One region of the Paenibacillus sp. FSL M8-0212 genome, then DNA from elsewhere that is predicted to be linked to it. Evidence: predicted binding sites of a transcription regulator. Region 1 holds the regulator's gene; the other holds the start of a gene.
What was found. The regulator Rex, encoded in region 1, represses fermentation and respiration genes when NADH is low (regulators of the CRP and FNR family bind a similar motif). The targets are predictions, from matches to a motif close to TTGTGAAATATTTCACAA.

Region 2: MKX68_RS12895 (cytochrome ubiquinol oxidase subunit I) is a predicted target of Rex. The motif match lies at 1,058-1,075, and genes of this name have one in related genera.

The regions. Positions count from the first base shown of each region.
Region 1 is NZ_JBBORP010000001.1:5,130,325-5,139,741, forward strand. It holds gene MKX68_RS22705 (CCA tRNA nucleotidyltransferase) at 1-42, shown strand, start outside; gene MKX68_RS22710 (biotin--[acetyl-CoA-carboxylase] ligase) at 29-1,006, shown strand; gene panB (3-methyl-2-oxobutanoate hydroxymethyltransferase) at 1,351-2,229, shown strand; gene panC (pantoate--beta-alanine ligase) at 2,226-3,122, shown strand; gene panD (aspartate 1-decarboxylase) at 3,115-3,498, shown strand; gene MKX68_RS22730 (tetratricopeptide repeat protein) at 3,616-4,239, shown strand; gene dinG (ATP-dependent DNA helicase DinG) at 4,381-7,242, shown strand; gene MKX68_RS22740 (redox-sensing transcriptional repressor Rex) at 7,462-8,115, shown strand; gene MKX68_RS22745 (amidohydrolase) at 8,102-9,409, shown strand.
Region 2 is NZ_JBBORP010000001.1:2,888,937-2,896,259, reverse strand. It holds gene MKX68_RS12895 (cytochrome ubiquinol oxidase subunit I) at 1-936, opposite strand, end outside; gene MKX68_RS12890 (tetratricopeptide repeat protein) at 1,320-2,612, shown strand; gene MKX68_RS12885 (glycosyltransferase) at 2,612-3,604, shown strand; gene MKX68_RS12880 (glycosyltransferase family 4 protein) at 3,606-5,147, shown strand; gene MKX68_RS12875 (class I SAM-dependent methyltransferase) at 5,144-5,815, shown strand; gene MKX68_RS12870 (glycosyltransferase family 2 protein) at 6,066-7,323, opposite strand, start outside.

The DNA.
Region 1 (9,417 bases):
AGTGCAGAAGTGAAGCGGGTGGTTCAAGATGACCAAGCATGAAGATTTGCTACATATGTTATTAAATGCAGAAGGACGATTTGTATCGGGTGAAGAGATTAGTCGTAATCTGTCCATCAGTCGGACCGCTGTGTGGAAACATGTGAACAAGTTGCGAGACATGGGATATGAGTTTGAAGCGGTATCCCGCAAAGGATACCGTCTGGTAACGAAGCCGGATAGCATTGACGCTACTGCCCTCCAATTGGCACTTGATACAACCTTATTTGGCCGTAAGGCTGTTTTGTTGACTTCGACCCTGTCTACGCAAGGGGATGTTCTCAAGCTAGCTGAGAAAGGGCAGGCAGAAGGTGCTGTGGTCATTGCGGAAGAACAAACAGGAGGAAGAGGACGTTTCGGTCGACAGTGGTTCTCTCCTCCGGGTAAAGGAATCTGGATGAGTGTCCTGTTACGCCCTGATCTACCACTTCAGCATACGCCGCAGCTAACTTTATTAACAGGAGTGGCTGTATGTCGTGCCGTTCGAGCTTGTTCAGGAGCTGATGCAGGCATCAAATGGCCAAATGATGTGTTGATTGACGGACGTAAGGTATGTGGCATATTGCTTGAATCTACGGTGGAAGATCATGAAGTCAGATACTGCATTGCAGGTATAGGTGTTGACGTGAACTTTGATCCCGAGGATTATCCGGAAGATCTGACCACAATCGCTACTTCGCTCAAGATGGAGACGGGACAATCCGTTGATCGTACCAAACTAACGGCTGCCATTTTGACGGAGCTTGAACAATTGTATTTTTTGTATCAAAAAGAAGGGTTCGGCGTGATCTCAGCTCTATGGGAGGCCCTGTCCGTATCGATGAATCGAGAGATTACAGTGACTAATCCTCATGGTGTCATTGAAGGGAAGGCAATCGGTCTTGACCCTTCCGGGGCACTTATCGTGGATAAGCACGATGGAGAACATTCACTAATCATCTCTGGTGAGATTTCCTGGAAATCGTAAACAATTTGTCGAATTTTCACTGGTAAAATGAACATAAGACGTGAAGTTTGAGCAGAACTTTGGTATACTGTGTTCGTGAGGCGGTATCGGCTAATGCAGACCGAATTGCACTCCCGTAACAGTAACCTTTGTTCTGCTTTGATGTGTTTTATATAAGCAGACCGCAGTGCAAGAATGAAATACGTTTAAGTGAGTTGTTGGATTCTGCTCTGAGCCGAAGAGGACCGAGACAGAAGGGACGATCGCAAGTGACTCTTTTTTGACTTTTCGGGACTTTTTAGTGGAAAACTAAAAGGTTTTTTTGTTGCGTTTATTTGAAAAGAAGAAAGGAGCCATCAGAGAAAATGGCGAACAAACAAGCGTTGAATATTGTGAAAATGAAAAAATACAAGCAGGACGGCGTGCCGCTTACCATGATCACGGCTTACGATTATCCGACAGCTCTCCTAGCAGAGGAAGCAGGTATTGATCTGATCCTAGTTGGTGATTCACTCGGCAATGTAGTACTGGGTTATAACTCGACGCTTCCGGTGACCATTGACGACATGGTGTACCACACACGTTCCGTAGTGCGCGGTGCTGAGAAGACATTTATTGTGGCTGATATGCCTTTTATGACCTATCATGGCAGCGTGGATGAGACGCTTAAGGGTGTACGTCGACTGATGCAAGAGGGGCATGCCCATGCCGTTAAAATGGAAGGCGGAGTCGAGATAGCGGACACCGTTAGAGCAGTCGTGCAAGCAGGCGTGCCTGTTCTTGGACATATCGGACTTACACCTCAATCGGTTAATCAGATTGGTGGTTACCGCATTCAGGGCAAGGATGCAGCGGACGCGAAACGTCTGATGGACGAAGCCAAAGCCCTGGAAGCTGCAGGCGCGTTTGGCATTGTGCTTGAACTGGTTACGGAAGAAGTTGCACGGGCGATCTCGGAGGAACTGTCCATCCCTACCATCGGAATTGGAGCAGGACGAGGCTGTGATGGTCAGGTACTGGTATTCCACGATGTGGTTCAATACGCCTCTCCGTATACACCCAAACGATTTGTCAAAACCTATGGAGATGTGGGTACATTAATCAGAACGAGCATCGAAGCTTATGTGAAAGAAGTTAAAGATCGTTCGTTCCCGGCCGAAGAGCATGTATTCAATGCTGCGGATGGTGTTCTGGATCAACTGTACGGCGGACAACGCAAGGAAAAGGTGGGGAGTAACTCATGAAAGTATTACGGACAATCGCAGAGTTAAGACAGGAACTAAGCTTGAAGCGTCAAGCGATTCGGTCCAGTGCGTCCGTTGTAGGTCTGGTACCGACAATGGGTTATCTTCATCAAGGTCATGCAAGCTTGATGCAGGCAGCAAGAAAACAGAGCGATATCGTGGTATTAAGCATATTTGTTAATCCGATTCAATTCGGCCCTAATGAAGATTTTGACAGCTATCCGCGGGATGAAGCCAGAGATGTGGAAACAGCACGCTCACAAGGAGTAGATATCGTATTTATTCCCTCTGTTGAAGAGATGTATCCACAGGCAACACAAACGACCGTATCGGTCTCAAAACTGACGGAGCGCCTATGTGGCGCTTCCCGTCCGGGGCATTTTGACGGGGTAACGACCGTAGTCTCCAAACTGTTTAACATCGTACAGCCACAGCGTGCATTTTTTGGAATGAAAGACGCCCAGCAGGTTGCGGTCATTCAACAGATGGTGAATGATTTGAATATGCCTGTAGAAATTGTACCCTGTCCGATTGTTCGCGAAGAGGATGGCCTTGCCCTCAGTTCACGTAATGTCTATCTTAGCGCAGAACAGCGTACACAGGCATTGGTTCTGTCGAAGGCACTGCGTGCAGCTCAGGAAGCCGCAGATACAGGTGTAGCTACAAATGCGGCAGATATCCGTCGTATTCTGCGCGAGCAGATTGCAAGCTCACCGCTTGCCGTTATCGACTACGCCGAGATTCAGGCTTTTCCAAGTCTGGAGCCGCTCGCAGATCAGGAAGAAGTTCAAGGACGTGATGATCTGCTCATTGCACTTGCGGTGAAATTCGGAAAAACAAGATTGATTGACAATATAAGGTTGCAAAAATCGGAGGTACTGTCCCATGTTTAGAACACTGATGAAATCCAAAATCCACCGGGCTACGGTAACGGAAGCCAACTTGAACTATGTGGGTAGCATTACCATAGATGAAGACTTGATGGAAACATCCGACTTGATGGAAAACGAGAAAGTGCAAATTGTGAACAACAACAATGGTGCACGTCTGGAAACTTATGTGATTCCAGGACCGCGCGGGAGCGGGGTCATATGTCTTAACGGCGCAGCTGCACGTCTGGTGCAGCCTGGAGATAACGTCATTATCATTTCTTATGCCATGATGTCCCAAGAAGAGGCAAATACTCACAAACCAACCGTTGTATTTGTAGATGGACAGAATAAACCTGTACAAACGATGAAGCAGGAAGTCCACGCGACAATTATGTAATCGACTGGTAAGGAGAATGAAATCGGCCCTTGAAGCAAAAAATGAGTACAGGTCACTGCACTAATCCATTTTTTCAAGGGTGGGGATGCATCGATGTTCCAGCATGTTTTCGCAGAAATGAACGACATGTTAGATGAAATTATCAAGAGCTATCCTTCCGCTGAAGGCCTGAACAAACAAGAATTGCTGCAAAAGTGGAATTTGCTTAAGCGGATGAGTGACGGAATGCTGGATGAATGGCTGATGTTTGAAGAAAAGATGAGCCAGGTGAGGGAGCGGGAGATGGATAAGCCTGCTTCCCTTGAACCGGAACAGGAAGCTGTTACCGCTCTGCCTGAACTCCATCTGGAATGTTTCAGTCGTGGTCAGGGCTATTTCAAACTACAGATGTATCCGCAGGCGATCATGCAGTTCTCCCGGGTTGTGACCGACCATCCGGAGAGTGCATTGACTCGTTTTTACCTGGCGCTCGCGTATCTGAATTTGGAACAAATGGCGGAAGCCGGGACACATTTGCAGCAGATCATGTACCTTAAGGGTTCACCTCGCTTGAAAGGGCTTGTATGTAACGCCCTGGGCTGTATTCAAGCCAAGCTTGCGAATCCTGAAGCTGCATGTTCACTCTTTGCACAGGCCCTTCAGTATGACCCGACATTGACCGAACCACTGTACAACATGGAAGCTTGCAGGTTGAACAGGGGAAAATTGCAATATGCTAATCAGCTGACGACCCTTCATTAAGCGGGAATTCGGCGACAAAAAACGGTGTTCCCTCCTTTGGCATAGCGGCGGGGACACCGCTTTTTTGTCAGTTAATTTTCAAATCCCCTTTTTTTTGCTATGCTGTAACATAGACTGGAATGGAAGGGACCGTACATTGCAATGAAATTTGCCGTATTGGATTTCGAAACAACCGGCACGCAGTCCGACGGTGAGATTATACAGGCCGGACTTGCCATCATAGATCATGACTACAGCATAACTCAAATATATAGTTCTTATGTGAACCCTGGTGTACCGATTCCCCCGTTTATTTCGGGGTTGACGGGTATTACCGATGCAGATGTGGCGGACGCTCCTTCACTCGAAGAGATGATGATGGAGATGGTTCCGCTACTTAATGATGTGGTGCTTGTTGGACACAACGTCGCTTTTGATTTTCACTTTTTGCAGAATGCTCTTGACCGTTGCGGTTATTTGCCGTTCACTGGCCGCATTCTGGACACGATTGATTTTCTGAAGATCACATTCCCATCACTGGGTTCTTATCAACTCGGTTATGTGTCTTCCGAATTTGGATTTCAACATGATCGCCCTCACCAGGCAGACAGTGATGCACTGGCGACAGCCTATGTGCTGCTCAAGTGCCTGGATGAGTTAAAGGAATTACCGCTCATAACGATTCAGCGCCTCAGTGACCTGTTTGCACCAGAAGACAGTGACTTGGGCTGGTTCTTGGACGGAATGCGCAGTGAGAAGGAAGCAGAGCCGATTCAGGATCTGGACGGACATACCTATTATCGTCAGCTTGCTCTTAATGTAAGTGATTGGACCGATATTGGTGCACCACGCGATGAGCGGGAGGCTAACCCCCTTGATGGTGTAAGCTTCGAACAGTTTATGGACCAGGTTCGGGAGAACCTGAAGGATACGCTGGATCATTACGAAGAGCGTGAAGCGCAGACTCAGATGTTCAGCAGTGTAAGGCAAGCCCTGGATGAAGAGAAACATCTCTTGATCGAAGCTGGAACGGGTACCGGCAAATCTCTAGGGTATCTGTTGCCTGCTATTTACGAAAGTGTGAAACAAGAACAGAAAGTTATGGTCAGCACGCATACGATCAATCTGCAGGAGCAATTGAGAGAGCGGGACATTCCGATGCTGACTCAAGTGGTTCCGTTCCCGTTTAAGGCTGCTGTATTCAAAGGACGTGGACATTACCTGTGCCTGCGCAAATTTGAACACAAAATCAATAAACGTGAGTTCGCCACACCTAAAGAGGATTATTTCACAGCTGCTCAGATGATCGTCTGGCTAACACAGACCGAAACCGGAGATGATGAGGAACTTAACCTTAGCGGACGCGGAGGGGACTTCTGGGAGACGGTACAGAGCGAATCCGAATCATGTCTGGGAAGATCCTGTCCATGGTTCCGCAAATGTTTCTACCATCGTGCCAAACATGAAGCAGGGTTGTCTGATATCGTAATCACCAATCACTCCAAATTATTTACGGATGTGAAAGCCGCGCATCAGCTGCTGCCAGCCTATGAGAGTCTTGTAATCGATGAGGCACATCATCTGGAGGATGTCGCTGGTAAACATCTTGGAATGCATATGAAATATTTCACTTTGGTTCATACACTGACCCGCCTGTTTAAAGACAGTCGTAATGGTCAGCTGCCTATGCTTCGTTCGCAGTTATCCGGGCATGAGAATTCGGTGCAATGGGGCTCCATGGTGGATCAGATGTTCCCGCTCGCTCTTGAGGTCAAGGAACTGTGGGATCGTATGAGCGATGCCTTGTTTGGTCTGTTGCCTGAACGAAGTGATGCTTCACCGGGCGAGACGGGGCAATTTTCACTGCGTCTGAAAGCATCTCAGAAACCTGCAAAATGGCAGGAGTTGCAGGATCTGGAGAACCAGATCTATGTGACTCTGGGCGATTTGGTTCGCAAAGGGGACAAATTGCTGCTTGAAGTGAAAGAGGATCAGGATGATTATCAATCGGATAGTCTGATTACGGACATTACAGGATTACTGAAAGATCTGACCACATTGAAGGAGAATCTACGTTTCTTCATGCGAATGGATGACGCCAAAACAGTGTACTGGATGGAAGCCAGCGGCCAGTTCCGCAGTAAATCACTCCAGCTGTATGCCGTACCTGTAGATGTCAGTGCCCAACTTAAGGATTTGTTTTTTGATAAAAAGAAAAGTGTTGTGCTTACATCAGCTACGCTTTCGGTAGATAAGTCATTCCAGTTCATGATTGAGCAGCTTGGCTTGCAGGATGCTTCCGAGAATAATCGGTTGTTAACGTCGATGCTGCCATCACCTTTCAACTATCGCGATCAGGCACTTCTGGTGATTCCGCGTGATTTCCCGAGTGTGAAGGGAAGTGTGGGTGATGCGCACTTTGTTAATATGCTGGTGCAATCACTCGCAGAGACGGCAATTGCTACGCGTGGACGCATGATGGTTCTGTTTACTTCATACAAGATGTTGCGACAGGTCTATGATCCGCTGAAGGAGGCGCTGTCTGGCAACGACATCTCGTTGCTTGGTCAAGGCGTTGATAGTGGAAGTCGTTCCAAATTGACTCGCAGGTTCCAAGATGCCAAAGCAACAGTACTTCTGGGCACAAGCAGCTTCTGGGAGGGTGTAGATATTCCGGGAGAAGCGCTGACCTGTCTCGCTATTGTAAGATTGCCTTTCCAACCGCCGAATCATCCGTTGGTGGAAGCCAAGAGTGAGTTGCTTCAGGAACAGAAGAAAAATCCGTTCATGAAACTGTCCGTGCCACAAGCGGTCATTCGTTTCAAGCAGGGATTTGGCCGATTGGTGCGTACAGCAAAGGACAGAGGAATTGTCATTGTTTATGATACACGTGTGATTGAAGCGTACTATGGTAAATTCTTTTTATATTCATTACCAGGTCCCAAAATGGAGCATATGCTCACGGAGCAGATGGTTCCACGAATCACCGAGTGGTTGGAAAAACCTGCTAATGAACAAGAATAATGGTTGTTCTGTTCGTTATATCATTGCATGACACTATCGTTTGGCGTTAAACTTTATTAGATATTTCCGTATCCGATTAGAGCAGTTGCACGTAAGAACTTATAACCTAAATTACAAGGAGCATTCTGTATAAAATGTCACGTTTATCTTTGAGTTTATACAGAATGCTCAACTTTTCATCTATTATTTTTATCGTGGCCTTGGTAAGGGGGAGCAAGAATGAAATCGGATAAAATTTCGGAAGCGGTGGTACGACGTCTGCCTGTATACTTGCGCTATTTGAGCGAGTTGCACCAGCGTGAGGTGGCTACTGTTTCTTCTCAAGAGCTTGGACAAAGGCTGGATCTGAATCCGGCCCAAATTCGAAAAGACCTGGCTTACTTCGGTGATTTTGGTCGTAAAGGGATCGGGTATGATGTATCCTATTTGATCGAGAAAATTCGTCACATTCTCAAAATCGATCAGCAAATTAATGTAGCTCTGGTAGGTGCGGGTAACCTCGGACAGGCCTTGTCCAACTACAACGCATATCTGAAAGACAACATGAAGATTGTTGCTGTATTTGATGCATATGGACCGAAGATTGGTAGTCAAATCAACAGTTTGACGGTAAAACCAATGAATGAATTGACGGAAGCGGTTAAAACGGATAACATCCGCATCGGTATTATTACGGTTCCGGATACGGAAGCTCAAAATGTAGCCGATCAGCTTATTGAATCGGGAATTGAAGCGATCCTTAATTTTGCACCAACAATTCTAAAAACACCGCCGCATATCCGCATTCACCATGCTGACTTTACAACGGATCTGCTTAGTTTGGCCTATTACTTGGAGACTGGAAAGGACGATGAGGAAGATGACAACAAATAGATGGGTAATTCACAACGGCAAATTTGCCGTTAATGAAGGCGGCACAACATGGAACGTTGTTCAAGGATACATGGTTGTTGAGAATGACAAGATTGTGCATATTGGTGAGACATTGCCGGATGGAGACGAAAATTGTACCAAAGTGGATGGAAAAGGATTGTTCTTCCTGCCGGGTCTGATCAATACGCATGGTCATGCAGCGATGTCGTTGCTCAGAGGGCACGGAGACGATCTTGCGTTGCAAGTATGGTTGCAGGAAAAAATGTGGCCGATGGAAGCGAAAATGACTTCAGAAGACGTATATTGGGGAACTTCGCTATCGGTGCTTGAAATGTTGAAAGGCGGAACTACAGCTTTCCTGGACATGTACGATCACATGGATCAAGTTGCCAAAGTTGTGGAGCAATCCGGCGTTAGAGCAGCACTGGCACGTGGTGTAATTGGGCTGTGCTCGGAAGAAGAGCAACTGCGGAAGCTGGAGGAGTCGGCAGCGTTTGCACGTGAGTGGAATGGACAGGCCGATGGTCGCATTACAACCGTAATCTCGCCACACGCACCATATACATGCCCTCCTGACTACATAGAGAAGCTTGTACAGGTCGCAAACGACCTAAACCTTCCTCTTCATACACATATGTCGGAAACGCTTCGTGAAGTCGAGCAGAACGTGGCTGATTATGGACTGCGTCCTGTAGCACATCTGGAGAAACTGGGCTTTTTCTCCCGTCCATCCCTGGTTGCACATGCGGTGCATCTGAATGACGAAGAGATTGAGATTCTGGCCCGTCATGATGTGGCTGTATCCCATAACCCGGGAAGTAACCTGAAACTCGCTTCCGGTGTTGCGCGTGTACCTGCGTTGCTGAAAGCAGGAGTTACCGTGTCACTCGGAACTGACGGACCAGCAAGTAACAACAACCTGGATATGTTCGAGGAAATGAGACTGGCTGCATTGATCCACAAAGGTGTATCTGGTGACCCGACGGCAGTGCCAGCAGGCGAAGCGTTACTACTCGGAACGTCATATGGTGCCAAATCAATCTTCTTGAACAATACCGGAGCACTCCAGGTCGGCATGAAGGCTGACTTTATCGCCTTGGACATTGAACAGGCACATTTCTATCCACATACAGACCTGATCTCACATACGATCTACTCGGCTTCTGCCAAAGATGTTGAGCACGTATGGGTGGATGGGAAACAAGTGGTGAAACATGGCGAATGTCTGACGCTGGATGAAGAGCGTATTTTGCGTGAGTCTCAATTGGCATTTGATGGTCTGCTTGCTCGTTAATTGCAGGA
Region 2 (7,323 bases), 2.2 Mb from region 1:
TTCATACTCAGCTTGAAGCTCCTTCATGCCTTTGACACTACCGGAGAACTTGCTGTAGGACAGGTAACTGAGCAATCCAGGGATTTTGATCTCACCCGTACTCTCCTGTTTATCCGGATCAATAAAAGCGACCACCGTCCATGGTGCCGGATCTTCTGTCGTTGTCCATGTGCCTTCACTGGCTGCCATCTTCATCGGCTGTGTCTCCACGAGATATTGAGCCTGGAAGTGTCCGGAGAAAGCTACACCAAACGAGGAAACAAGAGCGATAATGATCGCAATATTAAACGATTTGCGGAAGATCTCCACATCCTGCTTTTTCATCAATTTGTAAGCACTGATCCCGGTTACGACAAAAGCCCCTGTCATCAATGCCCCAAAAATCGTATGTGGGAATTCGACGAGAAGCTGACCATTCGTGATGAGTGCAAAGAAATCATTCATCTCGGCTCGGCCGTTGTTAATCTCAAACCCGACAGGATGCTGCATAAATGAATTGGCTGCCAGAATCCACAGCGCGGACAGGAATGTGCCGACAAACACCAGCCAGATGCAGGCCAGATGCACTTTTTTGGACAAACGATCCCATCCGAATATCCACAAACCAATAAATGTAGACTCCATAAAAAACGCCAGTAGCGCTTCAATAGCCAGTGGCGCACCGAACACGTCCCCGACAAATCGGGAGTACTCGGACCAGTTCATACCGAACTGGAACTCTTGCAAAATACCTGTGACTACCCCGACGGCAAAGTTAATCAGGAACAGCTTGCCCCAGAACTTGGCCATCGTTTTGTAGATTTCCTTCCCCTTAACAACGTACAACGTCTCCATAATCGCAACCAACAGTACAAGACCGATGGATAGCGGGACAAAAAAGAAATGGAAAATCGTTGTAAGTGCATATTGGATACGCGATAACATAATCGGATCCATACCGTTACCCCTTCTTTCTGTTCACTTCGCAGTATGCGTATTTGGCATTGAAGCTGCACCTTCGCTGTCTGTCCGCCAAATACGTTGATGAACGTATTGTGCCAGATTACCTATTTTATACATGTGAGAATTATCACAATCTTCGTCTCTAGAGCAAAAAAAAGTGATCCTAGTCACACAAAAGATAAAATTCAGCCTATTATCACAGCTTGCCAACTGTATCTATTCATGGAAGATACTCATGTTTGGAACGGAATGCCCATATGTTAGTCTCAGGTATATCATGCGAAGTACCGTGAGGGCTTTACATATGAAGTGAAAGCATGAAGCACATGCAGAGCGAATGACGCTCCATATTACAGTCAAGGTGAGGTGAACTATTCATGGAAAAACCTGCACCACTACCAGGTGAAGACACCGAAGCCAGCCTGGATAAGGTCAGTACAGCACAGTCCCCTGTCCGATATGTTCTCTTCCCTCGCAAAGGTGGCTGGTCATCCTTTCCCTATCCCGATATTGCTGCACTGCTGTCGATCGAGGGAGAGGTCTTCTATGTCAGCAGCCTGACGCAAACAGAAGATGTACCTCCGGTCATTACCGTCATCTCCCTCCCTGAAGCCGAGCAGCTATTGCTGGAACCTCGCACCGTAGCCGTAGTCGCCCATCCCTACTGGCTTATGGCTACAGCCTCGCTGGAGCCGGAGCTATGTATCGTCCTGCTCCCTGAGCCTGCTGGGGAAGAATCATCTTCTCCCCTATGGGAGAGCAGTATTTCCAAACTGGTCGGCATCGCCGATCTGGTAGGCACATCCTCCGAGACACGTTATATGAAGCTGTTATTCCAAGGCGTACGTGTTATCTGGCTGGGCGGCGAAGACCCTGCACCTGCGGGTACGATGCAAAAGGATGATCTCGAAGTCCCTCTCCGGGACTACGAACTGTTCTTCCTGCATGCGCTGCGGCAGGTCCTGTCAGGCACTCCGGATAGCGTCACCCTGCTCCAATGCAGTGTACGTGCCGACTTCTACCGCCAGCTTCGTGCCAAAGCAGGTGCACATGAGACGATATCCTTTTTGCTGGCAGCCTATGAATACTTACTTGAAGATCGGCGGGCCGTCCATTCGTTGCAAGAGGCCTTCACCCATGCAGTCATGAATGGTCGCAGTGATTGTGTGATCTCCCATTATCGATTCCTGTCTGCCATTCATGCCCGGGCTGGAGAGTTGGAGGACGCCCTGCGAGTGTACGGAATTAGTGCATCCGATGAGCAGGAACGGCATCATTATGAACAGTTATGTCGCTGGCTGGAGGCAGGAGAAGATCAACTTGTACGAGCGGAACTACTGCGTATGAACGATGATTACGGAAATGCCCTGCGTATCCTGGACGAACTTGGCGGAGAAACGGCGAGACATTGGAAATTCCGCATCTACCAGGAGACTGGACGTGTGGAAGAGGCACTGGCTCTGGTGCATGCAGTCGATATTCAGGATGATGCCAGTCGCCGGGATTATCAGCAATTATCCGGCAGTGCGCTGGCACTGCGAGGGGAACGGCACGGGGCAGTCCGACATTTTCTCGAAACGGCACTGGAGGATGAAGATGCGCTCGCCCGGATTGTCGAACTGGAGTTGTTGGATCATGCTGTACAGCAATTGCTTGGGGAGGTGCCATGATGCTGGACCCTAAGAAGCGTAGACAACAGTTGAATGGGCCAATGGTTCACAGGGATATCCGAACCGAAACCACCTACACGCCAATCGAAACAGTCGATCGAACACATAAAGACGCATTGGAAAATGGAGATCACACCCCGAATCATGCGCAACCAACGCAGGACATCCGAAGCCAAGTGCATCACTGGAATGATTCACAAGGTCAGGAAGAACAGAGTGCAGCTATAACACAAGAGGAAACAAGTGTATTCAAAGAGCCCTTCTCCATTCGTCGGGTTCGCAAAAGCAAAGGCAACAAGCTGACCGCCATGCTCCAGGTTCGCAATGAACGTGGCCGATACCTTGAAGAAGTATTGCATGATCTGAGTGAGTTCGTGGATGAGATCGTGATTGTGGACGATGCCAGCACAGACGGAACACCGGACATATGCAAAGCCTATCCAAAGGTGGTCCGTCTGGAGGTATTGGAGAAACCACTGTTCGCCGAGGAATGGCGCCTTCGCAACACCTTATGGCAAGCGGCTGCGGGAACACGTCCCGACTGGTTGCTTTCAGTTGATGCGGATGAGCTGTACAGCTCAGAGGCCAAGAAAGCCATACGCACTCTGATTAATCAGGAGTATGCGGACTGGTTTGCATTTCGATTCTACGACATGTGGGGTGGCCGGACCCACTACCGGGAAGATGATCTCTGGTCTCTGCACAAACGGCATACCGCTTCACTTGTACGGTATATGCCTGGATATCCTTATTTTTATCCACAACAGAATCATCACGTCCCTCGTCTTCCCTTGTCCTGCACTGTATTGCCTGGGGTCAGTACGGAACTGAAGGTTCAGCATCTCGGCTGGGCCGGCAGTCTGGAGGACCGGGTTCGTAAATATTTGCGTTACAAGCGCATTGATCCTAGCGGTGAGTGGGGTAATCTTGCACATTACGAGTCTATTCTCGATCCGGAACCTCGGCTGATTCCCTGGAAGGAGGGACCGTAAGATGGGCGTGGTGAGTATTCTGACGCATAGTTTCACCGACGGGTACAACCGGGAATTCGGTCGTGTATTTGGGGGTGGACTGGAACGCTATATTCTGGATCTGTGCAGTGTCATCCGAGGACTCGGGCATATTCCCGAGGTTCATCAGCTGTCCTATTTTGAAGCATTCCAGACTCGGACGGAGCAGATTGATGTATTCGGTTATTCGTACGACATGGATAATGTACCGGAAGCCTTTGACCGGATGGCAGCCGCAGCGCGCGGCCCAGTGATCTATGCCAGCTGTCTGTGGCAACCCATCACCTACAAACCCGGCAGTCTTGGCATCTGTCACGGCATTAACTGGGATTGTCCCGGACTGCCACTGGAGACAAAACAACAAGTAGCAGAACACATTCAGCTGGCTCTGGATGGACTCGTGCGCATTGTATCGGTGGATTCTCATTTCCAGACCTTTTGCCGAGCTGCATGCACCTATACCGATCCAAGACAGGTTGTCCTGATTCCCAATGCAGTGGATACGTCCTATTTCACACCTGCCCCACCAACGCGAACCTTTGAGCAAGAACAGGAAGACGATTGGCTTGTCGCATGGAAGAATGATCTGGCGAGTCATGAAGAAAATGTTGGTGCAGTTATATCAGGGGTGCAAGCTGTAGAAGGCCAGGGCGGAACGAGTTGTGCTGGAGCGAACAGTGGTAAGGCTAACGGAGATAGAGGTGGGGATACAGATAGCGATCAAGAACGAGAGGGGAAAGGAACGGTAGATCTCCATTTGCAGTTATCGAAACTGGAAGAAGTCGAGGCAGATGGCGAAACGTATAGGTTTGCTCATAACCACCGAAATTCAAAGGATTGGGCTACAGATATTCTAGCAGAAGCAGATGCTGAGCATCAGGTTAATGGTCCGATTCAGGGACAGGTTGAAAAGAAAGCTATTGATGCTCGTGTGACATCTCCCCGCCCAATTCGCATTATCTATCCACGCCGCATCAGCATGGAACGGGGTATTATTCCAATGATGCTGGCGGCAGATAAACTACTTGGAGCCTTTCCGGATCTGGAGGTTGAATTTGCCGGGGAACTGGTCGAAGGCAGCACGGTCGGGAGAGTCTTTCGTTACTGGCACTGTACTCATCCACATGCGGAGCGAATTAACCAGCGCACGTATGATTTCCGGGATATTCGGGAGGCCTACCATCAGGCAGATATCGCCGTAATTCCAACCGTCTTCTCGGAAGGCACCTCCTATGCCTGTCTGGAAGCAATGAGCTGTGGACTCCCGGTAATTGCCTCCAATGTTGGCGGATTAAATGATCTGATTCAGGATGGTTTTAATGGGCTGCTGGTACCTCCTGGTGAGCAGGAACTAACCGCTGCACTGGTGCGTCTTGTACAGGATCGGGCCGAGCGAGAACGACTGGGAATCTATGCGCGAGAGACTGCACTGTCGTATGATCTTGCCAGGTGGCGGAGCCGGTGGAGCACGGTGTTGGAATCTTTTTTGGCAGAGACAGGATTAAAGGAGGGAATTCGGGGATGATGGATACGCCCAAGGCAACGGAATTCATGGAATCAAGATACATTAGGCAAAGTGACCCTAAAACGGACACATTGGTCTTCCCGCTGCATCCGGCATGGTGGAGCCGTCCCTACGAATATGAATGGGCCCGGCGATTTGCACGTCCAGATGATGTTGTCCTTGATGCAGCCTGCGGCATCTCCCATCCATTCAAATTCTGGCTTGCAGAGAACTGCCGCGAGGTTCACGCCTGTGACTGGGATGAACGTATTTTGTCTGAAGAGGCGATAAGACTGGATATTGTTTCTGATTTTGGCGAGCAAGCCGCCCAGGATCTTCCGGAATCAACTCTCGTCCGATTGCACCGTGCAAAGGCTAATCTGGCCCAGCTTCCGTACGAGTCGGGTAAGTTTGATCGGGTGTTCTGTATCTCTGTATTGGAGCATCTGGATACAGGCACGATGCTGCGAGCTTTTCGTGAATTCGCTCGGGTGCTGAAACCAAACGGACAGTTAATCGCTACCTTCGATGTACCCGAGATGCGGCCGGATCTGCTGGAGACAATCATGGCTGTCACCGGATTAACCATTGAAGATAAGCTGAATGTGAAAGAGCCAGACGATGCCATCTGGTCTGATATGTACGGCACGCCGATCCGCTGTTTTCGAGCGGTGATATGCAAAGGTTGAGACAAATTGGGTTACGTTGAGTTAAGTGCAGAGTGGAAAATTGAGAGCTTGAGAGCTAAACCCATTAGCAACGGAACAATACACGGTTCGGGCAATGCTCCGATTACCTGTAGCTCCGTTGCTTTTGCAATTTCAATGGGATGGGCTATTGCGGGAATATGTGGGGACATACATGGGTTGGGGACTAGAGACTAGAAATCAGAGATTAGGGATTAAAGATCAAAGATCAAAGATCAAAGATCAAAGGAAATTATAGGTGTACCAGTAACATGTTGCACTGGTTGGTGTACTCTTTGGCAGAGGCTGCGCCGGGTGCTGTTAGGCGCAGCAGGGTGTGCAGGCCCGGCGGGATTGTCGTCGCCGGGCGACCTGTGGCGGCAGGTTGCCGCGCAGTGAGTTGGGCCGATTCGGCCCATTCACGCGCCAGGTTCTGCCGCCCGGCGAGCAGCGCGAGCGTGCCCGCGAGGAGCGTGTGAGCGATGCGCTCCGAGGCGGGCACTTCGTCCGCGTAGGGATGCTGCGCGCCGTCAGGCGTGCCGCATAGCGCAAGCAGCCCTTCGCGGACGCTCGCGGGTGCGCGCAGCAGCCCGCAGCGTGCCGCAGGCGGAAGCGCTGCGAGCAACGCCAGCGCGCCGCGGGGCGGCAGGGCTTGCAGCAGGCGCAGCCATGCGGCCCAGGCGCCTACGCCGGCGAGCGCTTGCGCAGCGGCGAGCACGTCGCCAGGCGCAGGCGTGGCCGGGCCAGCGGGCGTTGCGCCGCGGGGCGGGCTGCACGCCGAGGCGTAGCTGCCGGCCAAGGCCCCGCGCTGCAGCAGCGCCTCGGCGGCGTGGGCCGCAGCGGGCAGCGCTGCCTGCTGGCGAGCCGCCGCTCGGGCGTTGCGCCCGCCGGGCTGCTTGTGGCCCAGCGCCCACAGCGCGAGCGCCGCCTCTGGCCCGTGCTGCGCATGCGCCGCCCAGGGCTGCAAAGCCGCCCGAGCCTCGGCGTCCTCGCCCAGCTGGGCCAGCGCAAGCCCGGCGGCCAGCGGCTGTGCCCGCAGCGGGCCAGCAAGCGCAGCCGCATGGCGCAGCAGCCACTCCGGCCGATGCGCAGCCAGCGCGGCCGAGATCAACGCTTGCCATGCAGCAGGCGGCAAGCTTACCCGGGCGGCGACGCTGGCGATGGCATGCGGCCGACCAGTGGCTGCGGCCAGCAACAACAGCCGCTGCCATGCAGGCAAGCTGCCGGGTTGCATGCTTAGCGCCGCCGTGTATGCGGCTTCTGCCTCTGCCCAGCGGCCAGCCCGCTCATGCGCCATGCCTTCCAGCGTCAGGCTGCGGTAGGTTCCAGCACCAGAGACTGATGTATACCTGCTGGCTGTGGAAGCAGCGGATTTAGCCTGTTTTAACCAGTTCAAGGCCACATCCTCTCTCCCTTGATCCAGTTCTAGTACAGCACCAAGCTCCAACAAATCCGGGAAATCGTCATACACGGGTGCCCATGCTTCCACCACAGCAAGCGCCCTCTCCGGG